2 linked regions of the Tardiphaga sp. vice304 genome follow. The protein of the gene in region 1 interacts with the protein of each later gene in a pairwise test. Links are inferred from orthologs where the notes say so. Each region holds a gene or a part of one and is shown on either strand. Other genes may lie near its edges. The genes, in order: secB and secA.

Region 1 (9,647 bases):
TTGATGGTGGCGAGCATCGCTTCCACGGCCTGCGCATTGACCGGCTTGCCGGCGAAGGCGCCGTCGAGATCGACGACGTGGAGATATTCGAAGCCCTGGCTCTCGAAGTCACGCGCCTGCGCGGCGGGATCGAGATTGAAAACCGTGGCGCGCGCCATGTCGCCCTGTTCGAGGCGAACGCACTGGCCGTTTTTGAGATCGATGGCGGGAAAGAGGATCATGATGAAATAGTCCATAAACCAAGAGCGCTGTCGCTCCCTCCCCCCTTGCGGGGGAGGGTCGGGGAGGGGGGTAGCCGCAGGTGCCGTCGCTGGTGGACCCCCACCCCCGACCCCTCCCCGCAAGGGGGAGGGGAGCACTGCGGCCATACCGCTTTGACAGAAGTGCTCACGGCTTCCACTTCAAAAAATTCTGGATCAAAGCCAGGCCGAAGCGCTGGCTCTTTTCGGGGTGAAACTGGGTGCCGATCATGGTGTCGCGGCCGACGATGGCCGTCACCGGTCCACCATATTCGGCACGCGCCAGCACGTCGGCTTCGTGGACCGCGTTGAGCTGATAGGAGTGCACGAAATAAGCGTGCCGGCCTTTTTCGCCGAGCGGCAGGCGCTCCAGCACCGGATGCTCGCGCACCATCTCCAACGTATTCCAGCCCATATGCGGGATCTTGAAATTCTCTTCGCGCGGCGCGATTCTTTCGACGTCGCCTTCGATCCAGTTCAGCCCGTTGGTGGTGACGTGCTCCTTGCCGCGCGTCGCCATCAACTGCATGCCGACGCAGATGCCGAAAAACGGCCTGGCCTTGTCGCGCACGGCTTCGGTCATCGCATCGACCATGCCGTCCAGCGCATCCAGGCCCTTGCGGCAATCGGCGAAGGCGCCAACGCCCGGCAGCACGATGCGGTCGGCACGGAACACCGCTTCGGGATCGCGGGTGACGATGACCTTCTCGGGGGCAGCCATGCTGCGCGCGGCGCGCTCGAAGGCTTTCGCCGCCGAGTGCAGATTGCCGGAGCCGTAATCGATGATAGCAACGCTCAACGTGAAGCTCCCGGTTGCGGAAACAGGCCGATGATTTCCTCGCGCGCGGGCGGACGGGAAAACGACTGGCCGGGAATATTGCGCGTCGGCGGTGGCCCGCCACGCTCGACGCCGTTCGTGTCACCCATGAACTCGCGGCGTGTGGTCCAGCGCTCGAAGAAGCGGCGCTCGGCGGTTTCCTCATCCTCGGCGACGACGAGATCGAGCTGGAGCCATTTGCCGCGCGACAGCGTCCAGCGCCGGATGCTGGACGCCTCGAAGCCCATCAGCAAAGCGAACAGGAACATCACCACCAGCCGGGTGCCGGAACCGGCCCCGAGCATCGCCAGCGCGATGCCGCCCACGACCGACAGCACGATATAGCCGAGTGTTGCCCACCACAGCCGGTGCCAGATCAGCCAGATGAGGCTGGTCGCAAACGCCCAAAAATGAAAGCCATCGCGCACGAACCGGAACCGGTCCGGCGCGACGAGCGGCTCCGAGCCGGCGGCGCGGGGCGCGTGGATCGTATAGACCGGCATGATGGCTCTCCGCCGATGGCTGCAATCAGCCGCCGAGCTGCCCCTTGGTAGATGGCACTTCGCCGGCATTGCGCGGATCGATCGCGACCGCGGTGCGCAGCGCCCGCGCCAGACCCTTGAAGCAGGATTCGGCGATATGATGGCTGTTCTCGCCATATAGGGTCTCGACGTGCAAAGTCACGCCCGCATTGCCGGCAAAGGCGGTGAACCATTCGCGCACCAGCTCGGTGTCGAATTCGCCGATCTTCTGGGTCGGGAACGCCGATTTGAACACCAGGAACGGCCGGCCGGAGATGTCGATCGCGACCCGGGTCAGGGTCTCGTCCATCGGCATGTGAACCCCGGCATAGCGGGTGATGCCGGCCATGTCGCCGAGCGCCTGCTTGACCGCCTGGCCGAGCGCGATGCCGACATCCTCGGTGGTGTGGTGGAAATCGACGTGCAGGTCGCCGACCGCCTTGACGGTGATGTCGATGCGGGAATGCCGGGCGAGGAGGTCGAGCATGTGGTCGAAGAACCCGATTCCGGTGTGCGAATCGGACAGGCCGGTGCCGTCGAGGTTCACGGAGACCTCGATGGCGGTCTCCTTGGTCGTGCGCTTGATCGTCGCCTGACGCATGACGCCCTCTCCACCCAGTGAAAACGCGCCCTTTTAACAGGGTGATGACGGAGGCGCCACCACGGGCGGCCGGTTTCGGAACCTATGGTGAGCGAAAAGAGCATCCCCGCACGCCGTCGCTTCCTCCACCGCAAGCCGGAGAGGGAAAAAGTGCCGCATTTGCAACGCCGGCAGGCAGTGCCTAGATGAGGCGCTCACGAGGTACCCATGAACGCATCCTATTCGGCTTCCCATGACGGATCGTCCCCGGTCTGGCACGGCACCACCATCCTGACCGTCCGCAAGGGCGGCCGCGTCGTGATCGGCGGCGACGGCCAGGTCTCGATCGGCCAGACCGTCATCAAGTCCAACGCCCGGAAGGTGCGAAAGCTCGGCCGCGGCGACGTGATCGGCGGCTTCGCCGGCGCGACCGCCGACGCTTTCACGCTGTTCGAGCGGCTGGAGGCCAAGCTGGAGCAATATCCCGGCCAGTTGACCCGCGCCGCCGTCGAGCTCGCCAAGGACTGGCGCACCGACCGCTATTTGCGCCGGCTGGAAGCCATGATGATCGTCGCCGACAAGGACGTCTCCCTGGTGCTGACCGGCACCGGCGACGTGCTGGAGCCGGAAGCCGGCGTGATGGCGATCGGCTCCGGCGGCAATTATGCGCTGGCCGCGGCGCGCGCGCTGGTCGACACCGACAAGGACGCCGAGGCGATCGTGCGCAAGTCGCTGGATATTGCTGCGGATATTTGCGTCTACACGAACAGAAACGTGACGATCGAAGCGCTGGAAAGCTGAGACTCTACTTCCCCTCTCCCCCGCGCGAAGCGAAGCTTCGCTAGGTGGGAGAGGGTGGACGCGCGACAGCGCGGCCGGGTGAGGGGTGCCACCAACTCCGAGCCCAGTGACCCCTCATCCGTCACGGCCTTCGGCCGTGCCACCTTCTCCCACAAGGGGAGAAGGAAGAAAAAGCGAAGCCCTATGACCGACTTTTCTCCCCGTGAAATCGTCAGCGAACTCGACCGCTATATCGTCGGCCAGCACGACGCCAAGCGCGCCGTCTCGATCGCGTTACGCAACCGCTGGCGGCGGCTGCAGCTCACAGGCCAGTTGCGCGAGGAAGTGCTGCCGAAGAACATCCTGATGATCGGCCCGACCGGCGTCGGCAAGACCGAGATCGCCAGGCGTCTGGCCAAGCTCGCCGGCGCGCCGTTCATCAAGGTCGAGGCCACCAAATTTACCGAGGTCGGCTATGTCGGCCGCGATGTCGAGCAGATCATCCGCGACCTCGTCGAGGTCGGCATCGCGCAAACCCGCGAGCGCAAGCGCAAGGACGTGCAGGCCCGCGCGCAGCAGGCCGCCGAGGAGCGCGTGCTCGATGCGCTGGTCGGGCCGGGCTCGGGCCCCTCGACCCGTGAATCGTTTCGCAAGAAATTGCGGGCCGGCGAGATGAACGACAAGGAAATCGAGATCGAGACCACCGCCTCCGGCGGCGGCCCGTCGATGTTCGAGATTCCCGGCATGCCCGGCGCGCAGATGGGCGCAATCAATATCGGCGACATCTTCGGCAAGATGGGCAATCGCACCAAGACGCGACGCCTGACGGTGGAAGCGTCCCACGAGCTGCTGGTCAATGAGGAATCCGACAAGCTGCTCGACAGCGATCAGCTGACGCAGGAAGCGATCAGCGTCGTGGAGAATTCGGGCATCGTGTTTCTCGACGAGATCGACAAGATTTGCGTACGCGATGGCCGCAGCGGCGGCGAAGTCTCGCGCGAGGGCGTGCAGCGCGACCTGCTGCCGCTGATCGAGGGCACCACCGTCTCCACCAAGCACGGCGCGGTGAAGACCGACCACATTCTGTTCATCGCGTCGGGCGCGTTTCACATCGCCAAACCCTCCGACCTGCTGCCCGAATTGCAGGGCCGCCTGCCGATCCGCGTCGAGCTGAATGCGCTGTCGCGCGACGACATGCGGCGTATTCTGACCGAGCCGGAAGCCTCGCTGATCAAGCAATATGTCGCGCTGCTGGCGACCGAAGGCGTGACGCTGGAATTCGGCGATGATGCGATCGACGCGCTGGCCGACGTCGCGGTGGCGGTGAACTCCAGTGTCGAGAACATCGGCGCACGGCGATTGCAGACGGTGATGGAGCGCGTGCTCGACGAGATCTCGTTCGTAGCACCCGACCGGCATGGCGAGACGATCCGCGTTGACGCGGCGTATGTGCAGAAGCACGTCGGCGATCTCGCGAAAAACACGGATCTCAGCCGGTTTATTTTATAGCAACCAAGTTGTCATTCCGGGGCGCGAGCGCATCAGCGCGAGCGAACCCGGAATCCCGATATGTTTAGCGCGCAAAACATGCTGAGGTTCCGGGTCTCCATCAGCCGGCTCCGCCGTCTGCTGCATCCCGGAACGACAGTGTGGGGCGGCCTTGCATTACCTCGCCCGCCTGATCCGCACATAGATCGCGCCTTCGCCGCCGTGTCCGATGCTGGCCTGCTCGTAGCCGACCACGAAGCCGCGAAACTCCGGCAGGCTTAGCCACAACGGCACCTGGCGACGCAGGATGCCGCGTTCGGATTCCGGGCCGACGGTGCGGCCCTTGCCGGTGATCACCAGCACAAAGGTGCAGCCGTCATGATGGCAGCGGTGCAGGAAGGCCTGCAGCGCAGAATGCGCGCGGGTCTGCGTCATGCCGTGCAGATCGAGCCGGGCGTCGATCTCCTTCTTGCCGCGCGACAGTTGCGAACGCTCGCGGCGACCGAGCGAGGCCAGCGGGGCAGGCGCGGGCAGCGCGGACTTAATCGGCGCCGCCATGGTGGAAAGCCGGCGCGGCTTTGCGGTCACCGGCTTTTCCACCATGGCCGGCGCTTCGACGACCGGCAGCGCAGCCTTCACGACGCGCTTCCTGCGCAGCGGTCTGGTCTGTTTCGCGACGCTGTTCCATAGCTCGCGCTCTTCCTCGCTCAGCGCGCGCTTGCGGCGCGACACGACGGGACCCGGCAATTGCGGTGGACGGCGCGCGCCTTTCATTGCCAGAAGAAACGATGGCGATGCGGACGCGCGCGACGGCGTTCGCGGCGCGGCGGCTTGGCCTCGGTCTTGAGCTCGGCCTTGATCTCGGGACGCGGCTCCGGCAGCGGCACGGCCTTGGTGGCAACGAGGGCCGCAACGGTGGCGGGCGCCACGATGGCAGCAGGGGCGGGCGGCCCGATGAAAGTTGCAGCCTTGTCCGGCTCTTTGGCAGGCGTCGTTTCTTTGCCGGTCGGCGGCGTGGCGGCGGCAGACGGGGCAGGGGCAGGCGCAACGGCAGGCGCCGGGGTCGTCGTGGCCACGGCAGGACCGGCCAGCTTTGCGGTGTCCGGCGCCGGCTCGCCTTGCGGATACAATTTGGCGATCAGCTCCGACGGCCGCGCCATCGGCAACGGCAGGCTGCGGCCGGCCTCCACCGGATCGAGCGCCTTCGGCACCAGCATTACGAAGCGCGCGGCCTGCTTGATCCGCCCGGAGACTTGCCCCGCCCAGGCGCCGGCGCCGAAATAGATGTCGGCGCGGGCCGGGCCGACGATCGCGGATCCGGTATCCTGCGCCACCATCAGCCGGCGGAACGGCGTCTTCGAGATTTCGGTCTCGATCGGCAATTCGCCCTCGATGAAGAACGGCGTGCCATAGACATGCAGCGCCTTGTCGACGGCGATCGAGCGGCCGGCCGTCAAGGAGACGCCCTGCGCGCCGACCGCTTCGGCCTCCGGCGGCAACTGCACTTCTCGGAAGAACACATAGGAACGGTTGGTGCGGCGCAGCTCGTTGGCGCCGTCCGGGTTCTCTTCCATCCACTGCCGGATGCGCTGCATCGACATCTGCTCGCGCGGGATGATGCCGCGGTCGATCAGTGCGCGGCCGACCGGCGTGTAGCCGAAGCCATTATGCGAATCATAGTTGATCCGCACCGAGCCGCCGTCCTCGAAATGAATTCGCGCCGAGCCCTGAATCTGGGTGAACAGCAGATCAGTCTGGTTCTTCAGCCAGGCGATCTCCAGCCCGCGGCCGGCGATGGCGCCGTCCTCGATCTGGCCGCGGTCGTAATAGGGCACCAGCTTGCGGCGGCCGATCTTGCGAAACACCTCGCCGCCATTGGGCATGCCCAGGCTCGCCTGCGATCTGCCGCGCACGAACAGGTTCGACGGCCGGCGATACACCGGCACGGGGTAGGCGTCGGATCGGGTCCGCGAGCCCTCGAGCACCGGTTCGAAATAGCCGGTCACAAAACCCTGCTCGTCGCCGAGCTTCGAGACCCGCAGCGGCAGGAAATGCTTTTCGAAAAAATGGCGTGCTTTCGCCGGATCGGAAATCGCCGCATCCCGGGCCGCCAGGCAGGGCTCGCGCAGCGAGCCGCCGAGCGCTTTGGAATCGGGCGGCGGGTTGCGCGGGCCGGCGATAGGACCGCAGCTCACCCGAAACGTCTTCAGCGCCTGGAGGTGATCGTCGTCGTGCCAGCCGGCGATTTCCGCAAAATCGACCGGCGCATATTGCGCGCCGGCGAGTTCGAACGGCCAGTTACGGCCGGAATGGTCCGTCCGCGCAGCGGCGGACGCGGGCCACGCCGCAGCTGCGCCGAACACGCAGAGCGCCGCCCATCGGGTGGCGTTACTGGCCGGCGTCGGTGCCAACAAGCTTCCAGTTCGGATCGCGCGAGGTGATGTCGCGGGCGAATGTCCAGACATCGGTGACATCCGTAACCTTCTCAGCGTTGCCATCGACGATGGCGCCGGTCTTGTCGCGGGTCACCGTGATCATCTGGGAGACGAAGCGCGCCGTGATCAGCGCCGAGCGGTCGCGGACCTCGGCGGCGGCCAATTCGGCCTTGTCGATCGCGACGAAGCGGGTCTCGGTCTTCCACTCGTTGGTCTCGCGATCCTTGATCACGCCGTCGAAGCTCTCGAACACTTCCGGCGAAACGAGGTCCTTGAGCGAACGGCGGTCGCCATTGGCGAAAGCCAGCACGATCATCTCATAGGCGCCCTTGGCGCCGGTGATGAAATGGCGGGGGTCGAAGGAGGGGTCCTGGGCGACGATGGCATCGAAGCCCATCGCCAGCGGAGTGCCGGGTTCGGCCACGCCCTTCCAGCGTTCGGCGGGCGACACGTCGGCTGTCGGCGCCGGGGCGCCGTGGTCGATGACGCTGCCCGGCATCGGCACGACATTGTTGTCGGCGCCGGCGGCATCGCGTGCCACGCGCTCGAAGGGCGGCCGTTCCTCGCCGGTGCGTTGACCGAGCACATTGCGCAGGCGGATGAAAATGAAGACCGCCAGCGCCAGGAAGATGATGGTATAAATATCCACGTCGCATCGCTTTCTGATCGGCGCCGGCATTGAGCCGGCGGAATGTCCCGCCCGCGGGCGGTCGTGAGGGAACGTCCAAAACGGCGACAGTTCCCGAAGAGGGCCTGCTTCATCTAGGCACGAAACCATGCCCAGCCAATGGCGCGTTCCGGCTCCACCCTGCGGCAAAGCGGCCGTTTTTCAGCGCCCGCCCGCCCGAAACGGCGTGTCACCGGTTTAACGCGTTTGCAGGCGATTGCGAATGGCTTTTTGCGGATGTGGCCGCCAGGGCTGCCGGTCGTCCTTGTCGAGTACCGCAGGCCTATGATAGCCACTCCGCCCGACAGGGCATTTACCGTTCGGAAGGCATTGCCCGGCCGGAACCCACCTCGCCCGACAGCGCTTCAGGAGATTTTCGATGACCAACGGCAATGGCACCCCTCCCGAGGCAGCCCAGGCTCCCCAGCTCAACGTGCTGGCGCAGTACACCAAGGACCTGTCGTTCGAGAACCCGAACGCGCCGGCCTCGCTGGCGCCGCAGGACAAGCAGCCCAACATCAACATCCAGATCAACGTCGCCGCCAACAACATCTCCGAGACCGAGTATGAAGTGGTGCTGTCGGTCGAGGGCAAGGCCGACAGTGCCGGCTCGGTGATGTTCTCGTTCGAGCTGGCCTATGCCGGCGTGTTCCGGATCGTCAACGTGCCGCCGGAAAACCTGCACCCGCTGATCATGATCGAATGCCCGCGGCTGTTGTTCCCGTTCGCCCGCGAGATCATCGCGACCTCGGTCCGCGACGGCGGCTTCCCGCCCTTGATGCTGGACCCCGTGGATTTCGTCGGCCTGTACCGGTCGAACATGGAGCGCCAGGCACAGGCCGAGGCCGGCCCGGCGAACTAACTTTACACTGTCGTTCCGGGGCGCGAACGGCGTCAGCCGAGCGCGAACCCGGAACCTCGGCATGTTCATCGTCCCATCTCGGGATTCCCCGCCACTCCAATTGGAGTGGCTGAGGTTCGCTCGAGCTTCGCTCTCGCGCCCCGGAATGACAGCCTAGGCCAAAAACTCACTCCATATCGGCTTCTCGCCGAGCGTCGCGATGAACGCGCGGTGATCGGCACGGTCGGTTTCCGTCACGCGCGGCAATAGCGGCGTCGGGCGCTGGCGGCGCGGAGCGTCGTTGATGCCGCCGGTCTGCTGCGCAGGAACGTCATCCGCCAGGATCAGTTGCGACTGCCGGGCGCCGATCAGGTCGATATAGACCTCCGCCAGCAATTCCGAATCGAGCAGCGCGCCGTGCTTGGTGCGGCGTGAATTGTCGATCGCGTAGCGCGAGCAGAGATCGTCGAGCCGGTTCGACACGCCGGGATGTTTCCGGCGCGCCAGCATCAACGTATCGACCAGCCGCTCGCGCGGGATCGGCGGCCGCTTGATACGGTCGAGCTCGGCATTGATGAAACCGATGTCGAACGAGGCGTTGTGGATCACCAGCGGGGCATCCCCGATGAATTCCAGAAAGTCGTCGACCACCTCGTGGAACAGCGGCTTGGTCGACAGGAACTCCGCCGACAGGCCATGCACGTTGAAGGCTTCCAGCGGCATGTCGCGCTGCGGATTGATGTGGCAGTGATAGGTCTGCCCGGTCGGCATCCGGTTGAGGATCTCGACGCAGCCTATCTCGACCAGCCGATCGCCGCGCAAGGGATCGAGGCCGGTGGTTTCGGTATCGAGAACGATTTCGCGCATGTTCAGCCAGTCCAACGAATCACGGCTGCCATCAGGGGCGCCGTCGCGGCATCCTAACAGCCTGGCTGAGAATTTCACGGATGCTGATCCGCACGGGCTCCAGTCCGTGCGATGTATCCACCACGAAATCCGCCCGCTTGCGTTTTTCGGCGTCGGGCAACTGCCGCGCCAGAATGGCGTCGAGCTTTTCCGGCGTCATGGTGCCGCGCGCCAGAATACGCTGACGCTGTTGTTCGGCATCGGTGGTGACGACGACGACGGCATCGACGCGCTGGTCGCCGCCCGTCTCGAACAGCAGCGGCACATCGACCACCGCGACCGCGGCGCCGGAGCGCTCGGCATCGTCGAGGAATTTCCGGTGATAGGCCGACAATAGCGGATGCACGATCTGCTCGAGCCTTTTCATCGCGGC
Region 2 (7,809 bases), 5.0 Mb from region 1 along the record:
CGGGAAGCTGGACAGCATTGCCATCGCGAAGGCGCCGGTCAGGGCGGCCAGTGCGAGCCCCGGGCGCTGGCCCGGTTTCTTGGCGGGCGATACGATGGTCATGGAAAATCCTTATCTCGGGGGAAGGTGGGCTATCGGGGTCGGCGGGACAGTCACTTAAACGACCCCTCTTGGCAACGCGAAAACTCTGTCAAAATGATGAAATCCTTGACAGGTTCGCGACCAAGCGCCGCCGTTGACAACCCTCTGCCCCAGCCATATCTCTGCAAAACTGGCCGGTGGCTATGCGCATTTTCGGCTGTGCCCCTGCCATTGGAACGCTTTCGCCAGTGAACCCTTGATACCCTCTTTCCCACACATCATGGCCGGCCCGATCGGGCCTCTGGCCCGATGCGTTCCGGGGGCCATTTGCCCCGCTGACTACCTCACGGCGGCAACGCCGAACTGCAAAGACAGGATTTCGTTATGATCGGCGCGCTCGCCCGCAAGTTCTTCGGCTCCGCCAATGACCGCCGCATCAAGGCCTACTCGACGCGCGTGGCCGCCATCAACGCGCTGGAGCCGGAAATCGCCGCTCTCTCCGACGAGGCGCTCAAGGCCCGCACTTCAGAATTCAAGGCGCAGATCGCCGCCGGCAAGACGCTCGACGAACTCCTGGTGCCCGCTTTCGCCACGGTGCGCGAAGCCGCCAAGCGCACGCTCGGTCAGCGCCATTTCGACGTCCAGCTGATTGGCGGCATGGTGCTGCATGAGGGCGACATCGCCGAGATGAAGACCGGCGAAGGCAAGACGCTGGTCGCGACCCTCGCCGTCTATCTCAATGCGCTGGCCGGCAAGGGCGTCCACGTCGTCACCGTCAACGATTACCTCGCCAAGCGCGATAGCGGCTGGATGGGCCAGATCTACAGCTTCCTTGGCCTGACCACCGGCGTGATCGTGCACGGCCTGGATGATGCCGAGCGCCAGGCGTCCTATGCCTGCGACATCACCTACGGCACCAACAACGAATACGGCTTCGACTATCTGCGCGACAACATGAAGTACCGGCTGGAGGACATGGTCCAGCGCGGCCACTTCTACGCCATCGTCGACGAAGTGGACTCGATCCTGATCGACGAGGCGCGCACGCCTCTGATCATCTCCGGCCCGCTCGACGACCGCTCGGAATTCTACAACACCATCGATACCTTCCTGCCCAAGCTCGAGAAGAAGACCGATTTCGAGGTCGACGAGAAGCAGCGCACCGTGACGCTGACCGAAGCCGGCATGGAGAAGATCGAGACCCTGCTGCGCGACGCCGGCCAGCTCAAGGGCGAGACGCTGTATGACGTCGAGAACGTCTCCGTCGTGCACCACATCAACCAGGCGCTGCGCGCCCATTCGCTGTTCAACAAGGACAAGGACTACATCGTCCGCGACGACGAGGTGATCATCATCGACGAATTCACCGGCCGCATGATGCAGGGCCGGCGCTATTCGGAAGGCCTGCACCAGGCGCTGGAAGCGAAAGAACACGTCACTGTCCAGCCGGAAAACCAGACGCTGGCCTCGATCACCTTCCAGAACTACTTCCGCATGTACGCCAAGCTGGCCGGCATGACCGGCACGGCTTTGACCGAAGCCGACGAATTGTTCGACATCTACAAGCTGGAAGTCGTCGAAGTGCCGACCAATGTCGGCATCGGCCGCATGGACGAGGACGACGAAGTCTACCGCACCCAGGACGAGAAGCACGCCGCGATCATGGCCGAGGTCGAGCGCGCCAATTCGCGCATGCAGCCGGTCCTGGTCGGCACCGCCTCGATCGAGAAGTCCGAACTGCTCGGCGAGTACCTCTTGAAGCACGGCTACAAGCAGCTCGAATTCGACAAGCCGAAGGCGATGGACAAGCTCTACGCCGCTGCCCGCGCCGGCAAGCCCGGCAAGCTGTTCGCGGTGCTGAACGCGCGCTTCCACGAGCAGGAAGCCTATATCGTCGCCGAAGCCGGCGTCCCCGGCGCCATCACCATCGCCACCAACATGGCCGGCCGCGGCACCGACATCAAACTCGGCGGATCCCTCGAAATGCGCTCGCAGATCGAGACCGCCGACATCACCGACGAGGCCGAGAAGACCGCCAAGATCGAGGAGATCAAGGCCGAGATCGCCAAATTCCGCGAGATGGTGCTGGCCGCCAAGGAAACGGCCGAAATCGAGCCCGCCAAGGGCTCCAAGCCCGCCAAGACCGCGACGCGCCCCGGCGGCCTCTACATCATCGGCTCCGAGCGCCACGAGTCCCGCCGCATCGACAACCAGCTACGCGGCCGCTCCGGCCGCCAGGGCGATCCAGGCCGCTCGAAGTTCTTCCTGTCGCTGGAAGACGACCTGATGCGGATCTTCGGCTCCGACCGGCTGGATTCCATGCTGACCCGGCTCGGCCTCAAGGAAGGCGAAGCCATCATCCATCCGTGGATCAACAAGGCGCTGGAGAAGGCGCAGCAGAAGGTCGAGGCGCGCAACTTCGACATCCGCAAGAACTTGCTTAAATACGACGACGTGCAGAACGACCAGCGCAAGGTGATCTTCGAGCAGCGCGTCGACCTGATGAAGAGCGAGAACGTCGCCGACACCGTCGCCGACATGCGCCGCGCTTTCGTCGAGGACCTCGTCACCAAGCACATCCCGGAAAACCAGTATGCCGAGCAGTGGGATGTGGCCGGTCTGAAGGAAGAGCTGCAGCGCGTCATCGACATCGACCTGCCGGTCGAGGAATGGGCCAAGGAAGAAGGCATCGCCGACGAGGAGCTGCTGAACCGCATCGAGGCGAAGGCCGACGAGCACATGGCCGCCAAGGTGGCGCAATGGGGTCCCGACGTGATGCGTTACGTCGAGAAGACCATTCTGCTGCAGACGCTCGACCATCTGTGGCGCGAGCATCTGGTGATGCTGGATCATCTGCGCCAGGTGATCGGCCTGCGCGGCTACGGCCAGCGCGATCCGCTGCAGGAGTACAAGGCGGAAGCCTACAACCTGTTCGAGGCGATGATCGCCAACCTGCGCGAGGCGGTGACGGCGCAATTGATGCGCGTCGAGATCGTGCCGCCGGACGTGCAGCCCGAGCTGCCACCGATGGAAGCGCACAAGCTCGACTACAATACCGGCGAAGACGAAGTGGCATTCGCGAGCGCCGCTTTGGCACCGCCCACCGCCGAGCAGATCGCCGCCCGCGATCCGAACAGGCCGGACACCTGGGGCAAGGTCGGCCGCAACGAAGACTGCCCGTGCGGCTCCGGCAAGAAGTACAAGCACTGCCACGGAAGGTATGCGTGAGGGCTGAGGTTACGGGTTCTTATTGAGAAGCTGTCGCCTGCGGCACCCCCATCCCCAATCCTTCCCCGCAAGGGGGAAGGGAGCTGATGGGCCTTCGCTTTGATTACTTTAGCCCGATACGCCGCGCGTCGTGCCCCCTTCCCCCTTGCGGGGAAGGGGCAGGGATGGGGGTCACCACGCTCTGGATGACCTGAAGCACGCCATCCAGATTCCCCAGCACCTCGTGATTCCAGAACCGAAGCACCCGGTAGCCACGGGCTTCGATGAATCTCGTGCGACAATCATCCGCCGCGCGGTTCTCGTGATGCTGCCCGCCATCGAGCTCGATCACCAGCCTGGCCTTGCGACTTACGAAATCGACAATGAACGGCCCGATCAACGCCTGCCGCCGGAAGTGCGATCCACCAAGCTCGATATCGTGCTTCAACCGCGGCCACAGCACGCGCTCGGCATCCGTCGGATCGGCCCTTAACTGCTTGGCAAATTGTCGTTGTCGATCTTGCATGATCGAGCCTAATTCTGGCGAAAGCGCTCGTGGCGCCCCCATCCCCGACCCTTCCCCGCAAGGGGGAAGGGAGCACTGCTGCCAAAGCGAAATTACTGCGAACTAATATAAGCGAACTGACGAAGTCGGATCAGCTAGGTCTCATGAGCTTACACGCGATGCACTTAGCTTGCTCGCTAAGAAGCACCGCGGCTAATGCCCCCTTCCCCCTTGCGGGGAAGGGTCGGGGATGGGGGTCCGCGGGCTCGAACGAAGCGATCGTCGCTCCGGACCATCAGCCCTACTTGGCGGCCGAGAACCGCGTATCAAAACTGTTGGCGGGCACCACCGAGGCTGCGCCGGACAGCAAAGCGCCCTGCTCAGTCGGCTTCGACGGCGGGCGCGGGGCGGCGCTGGCCTGCTTGGTGGCGTCGGCCGGCGTCAGCACCGGCTTGGCGGCCACAGAAACAGCAGGCTTGGCCGCGGGCGTTGGCTTGGACTTGGCGGCAATGGTGGCTGCGGTCGAAGCCGGCGTGGCGCTCGCCGTGGTCTCCGAGGAGCCGCCGATGCCGACCTTCTTGGCGAGGTTGCTGAAGAAGCCGCCTTCCGACGAGGCCGAGGCGACCTTGGTGCCGGGGGTGACGGCGACCGCCGGCTCTTCCGACGACGCCGACGCCAGCAGCGACGCCGAGGACGGCTCAAGGTTCGGCTTCGGCGGATTGACGTGCGGTGGGATGGTGCCCGGCGCGCGGACGCTTTCGATGCCGGGGACGATCGGGTCCGACAGGCCGGTCGAGGCTTCCGGCAGCTTGGAGGCGAAGATCCGGTTCATGCCGCCGTCGATGTCCGGACGGCGCGCCGCGATCGCCACACCCTTGGCGACCAGCTCAGCCGTTTTGGCGTCGTCGGCGCGCTGCTTCTGCGCCACCGCGTCGGCGATCTCCGGCGTCACCGTATAGGCCGGGCACTTGGCGGATGCGTTGAAGACAGGCGCGCGCGACATGTTGGCGGGCTGCGCCGGATCGAACACGTACTTGTTCTCGCAGAACTCGACCTTCGGCTCCTGCTTCGTCACCTCGAAATGATCGTAGCCCTGCTTGATCATCTTCCAGAACGGCATGTTCGGGTTGTTGCGGTGGCGGGCCATGTTCACGGGCGTCATCTTGAACGGATAGGCCTGCACCTGGAACGAGCGCTGGCCGCCGAAGAAGGATTCGCGCCCCAACGCGTAGATGTCCGAGATCTGTTCGTCGGTCATCGCGTAGCATCCGCGCGACGAGCAGTCGCCATGCACCATCAGCTGCGAGCCGGTGCGCCCCAGCGATTTGTCGAACGCGTTGGGGTAGCCCATGTTGAACGACAGATAATACGACGACTGCGGATTCATCTGCGCCGGCGTGATGTTGTAGAAGCCCTCGGGCGCCTGGCGGTCGCCTTCCTTGATCTTCGGACCGAGGTCGCCGGACCAGCGGCAGATCGGATAGGTCTTCAGCAACGCGAACTGGCCGGAACGATTCTGTTTCCAGACCTCGAGCTCGGCCTCCTGCTTGAACAGCCGCACCAGCATCGGCGACTGCAGGTCCATGTCCTTGGCCGCGATCTCGGCGACGAGCTTTTCCGGAATCGGCTTGTTGGCCTTGGCGTTGCTGGCGAGCGACATCTCGTCGGTGTTGCAGCCGGACAGCGCCAGACCAGCCGCCAGAACGGCGGAGATGACCAGCGCGCGAACGAGCGGGCCGCGAAGGTCCGAGCCGCGAAAGTCCGAGCGATATATCAAGACGAAACTCCGCAGCCGAGGGGCGAACTCACCCCGAAACAACCGTCTACGCCCAAAGCGGGCCGCAGATTATCCCCAACACCCCCTGCTCGCAAGCCGACCCGGCCGCGCGAAGCGGGCGCAAATACCCTTGGACCCGAACGGTTAAAACTTGGTGGCGGGGCTTAATTGCGGCCGAAACCGCGATGCGGCGGAATAAAGGCGGCTGGAGTGCCGACATGTTTAATCAAATGTTACGGAGGGCGGGAATGCGGGCAAGCTGTGAAGTCCACCGCCCTCTCCGCCGTCGTCCCGGCGAACGCCGGGATCCATAGCCTCCAGAGATAAGAGACGGAAGGCCGCTGCGGCCGTGCCGCCACTTGTCGATGGCGTGTATGGGTCCCGGCTTGCGCCCGCGCTGACGCGCGGGCTTGCCGGGACGACAGAGCCTACGAGCCCCGGACCACCGTCTTCAGATAATTATACGCCTTGATGATCTCGATCAGGCGATCCTCGGTGGAGCGGTCGCCGCCATTGGCGTCGGGGTGGTGCTGCTTGACCAGCGCCTTGTAGGTCGATTTCACGGTTTCCAGCGTGGCGTCGGGGCCGAGGCCCATCACCTGAAGCGCCTTGCGCTCGGCGTTGAAAATCTTGCGCGTCTCGGCCTTGGGCGCTTCGGCCTTGGCGCCGGGACCGGGCCGCCAGCGGTTGCGGCCGTTGAGTTCAGAGAACATTGCGAACGGATCGGCGGCGCCTTCGAGGTCGGCCTCGGGCGACTTGCCTTTGCCCTTGCTGCCATTGGCGCCCATCTTCCAGGTCGGACGGTGGCCGGTCAGCGCGTCCTTCTGGTACTTCGCCACCGCGTCCAGCGTCATGCCGGAGAAGAAATTATAGGACTGGTTGTACTCGCGGACATGGTTCAGGCAGAAGTGCCAGTATTCCTTGTCGTTGGCGCGGCCCTTGGGGGCGCGGTGCGGCCCCTTGTTTTTGCACTCCGGCCACTCGCACATCGCGGCTTCCTCGCGCGCGGCGGCCTGCTGCTTGGCGCTCAGCTTATTGGGCTTGATGCGGATGGAGTCGAAGAATTTGGATGAGTCGATGGCCATGGCGGACTATGACAACGCCGCGCGAAAAGCTTCAAGTCTTGACATTCGGATATGATCCCAGTGGCGCCGATTTCCAGCGATTGACGATGATGCGGCAAAGACGTTAAGCCGATATGCGAGGAACTGCCATGACCGTCAAAGACATCATCTCAAAGAAACTGCAGGACGCCTTCGCGCCCGATCGCCTTGAGGTGACCGACGAGTCGCATCTGCATGAAGGCCACGCCGGCCATCAGCCCGGCGGCGAGACGCACTTCCGAGTTGATATTGTGTCGGACGGCTTCGAAGGGAAGAGCCGGATCGAACGCCACCGAATGATCAATGCGACGCTGGCTGCGGAACTCGCCGGCCCGATCCACGCGCTGGCGCTGAAGGCGCGAACGAAGGGCGAGGCGGGCTAATTGGTCCGAACACCGGCGGTAGTGCCCCCTTCCCCCTTGCGGGGAAGGGCCGGGGATGGGGGTGCCGCGAGCGACGACCTCTGCGATGTCGCGCAGGCGATGCAGCAACGACTTCTTCATTCAGGTTTTACAGAGCGTCGCTGAAAGTTCAGCGCGTGGGGCCCCCCATCCCCGACCCTTCCCCGCAAGGGGGAAGGGAGCACTGCTGCCATTGCTCTTATCTCGTTAGAAAATCAGAACGACGTCCCGGCCCTTGGCTTCTTCCCGACCGGCTCCGGCTCCACCGGCACCGGGCCGATGCGCAATGCGGTGATGCGGTTGCGCTCGCGGCGCAGCACCCGAAACCGGAAGCCGTGGAAGGTGAAGCTCTGGCCGCGCTCGGGGATCGAGCGCGCCTCGTGGATCACCAGGCCCGCCACGGTCGTCGCCTCCTCGTCGGGCAGGTGCCAGTCCATCGCGCGGTTGAGATCGCGGATCGGGACGGAGCCGTCGACCACCACGGAACCGTCCGGCTGGGCGCGGACGCCGGCGACCACCACGTCGTGCTCGTCGGAGATATCGCCGACGATCTCTTCCAGCACATCCTCCAGCGTCACCATGCCTTCGACTTCGCCATATTCATCGACCACCAGCGCGAAATGCGTCTTGCGGCGGCGGAATGCCTTCAGCTGATCCGACAGCGGGCGCATCTCCGGCACGAACCATGGCGGCAGCGCGATGGAAGCCACATCGATCTTCGAGGTGTCGCCGTCG

The links.
Region 2: the proteins of secB (region 1) and secA interact in binary tests that used the Escherichia coli proteins (3 or more experiments, as listed by UniProt). The link is inferred for Tardiphaga sp. vice304 from one-to-one orthologs.

The regions. Positions count from the first base shown.
Region 1 is NZ_CP041402.1:420,374-430,020, reverse strand. The notes cover bases 6,694-9,647. They hold secB (protein-export chaperone SecB), read left to right. Parts: upstream 6,694-7,906; coding sequence 7,907-8,389; downstream 8,390-9,647. Other genes in these bases: coaE (dephospho-CoA kinase), read right to left, coding at 9,267-9,647; dnaQ (DNA polymerase III subunit epsilon), read right to left, coding at 8,543-9,235; FNL56_RS01915 (Tim44/TimA family putative adaptor protein), read right to left, coding at 6,814-7,509; mltA (murein transglycosylase A), read right to left, coding at 6,694-6,890. Also shown: hisA (1-(5-phosphoribosyl)-5-[(5-phosphoribosylamino)methylideneamino]imidazole-4-carboxamide isomerase), read right to left, coding at 1-221; imidazole glycerol phosphate synthase subunit HisH, read right to left, coding at 388-1,038; FNL56_RS01945 (DUF2628 domain-containing protein), read right to left, coding at 1,035-1,559; imidazoleglycerol-phosphate dehydratase HisB, read right to left, coding at 1,585-2,178; ATP-dependent protease subunit HslV, read left to right, coding at 2,386-2,958; ATP-dependent protease ATPase subunit HslU, read left to right, coding at 3,142-4,446; FNL56_RS01925 (Smr/MutS family protein), read right to left, coding at 4,603-5,199; more of mltA, read right to left, coding at 5,196-6,693. UniProt on the Escherichia coli protein: One of the proteins required for the normal export of some preproteins out of the cell cytoplasm. It is a molecular chaperone that binds to a subset of precursor proteins, maintaining them in a translocation-competent state.
Region 2 is NZ_CP041402.1:5,432,741-5,440,549, forward strand. The notes cover bases 117-3,509. They hold secA (preprotein translocase subunit SecA), read left to right. Parts: upstream 117-465; coding sequence 466-3,309; downstream 3,310-3,509. Other genes in these bases: FNL56_RS25915 (endonuclease domain-containing protein), read right to left, coding at 3,413-3,509. Outside these bases: FNL56_RS25905 (peptidylprolyl isomerase), read right to left, coding at 1-102; more of FNL56_RS25915, read right to left, coding at 3,510-3,814; FNL56_RS25920 (L,D-transpeptidase family protein), read right to left, coding at 4,095-5,570; FNL56_RS25925 (J domain-containing protein), read right to left, coding at 5,999-6,655; FNL56_RS25930 (BolA family protein), read left to right, coding at 6,784-7,056; FNL56_RS25935 (HlyC/CorC family transporter), read right to left, coding at 7,290-7,809. UniProt on the Escherichia coli protein: Required for protein export, interacts with the SecYEG preprotein conducting channel.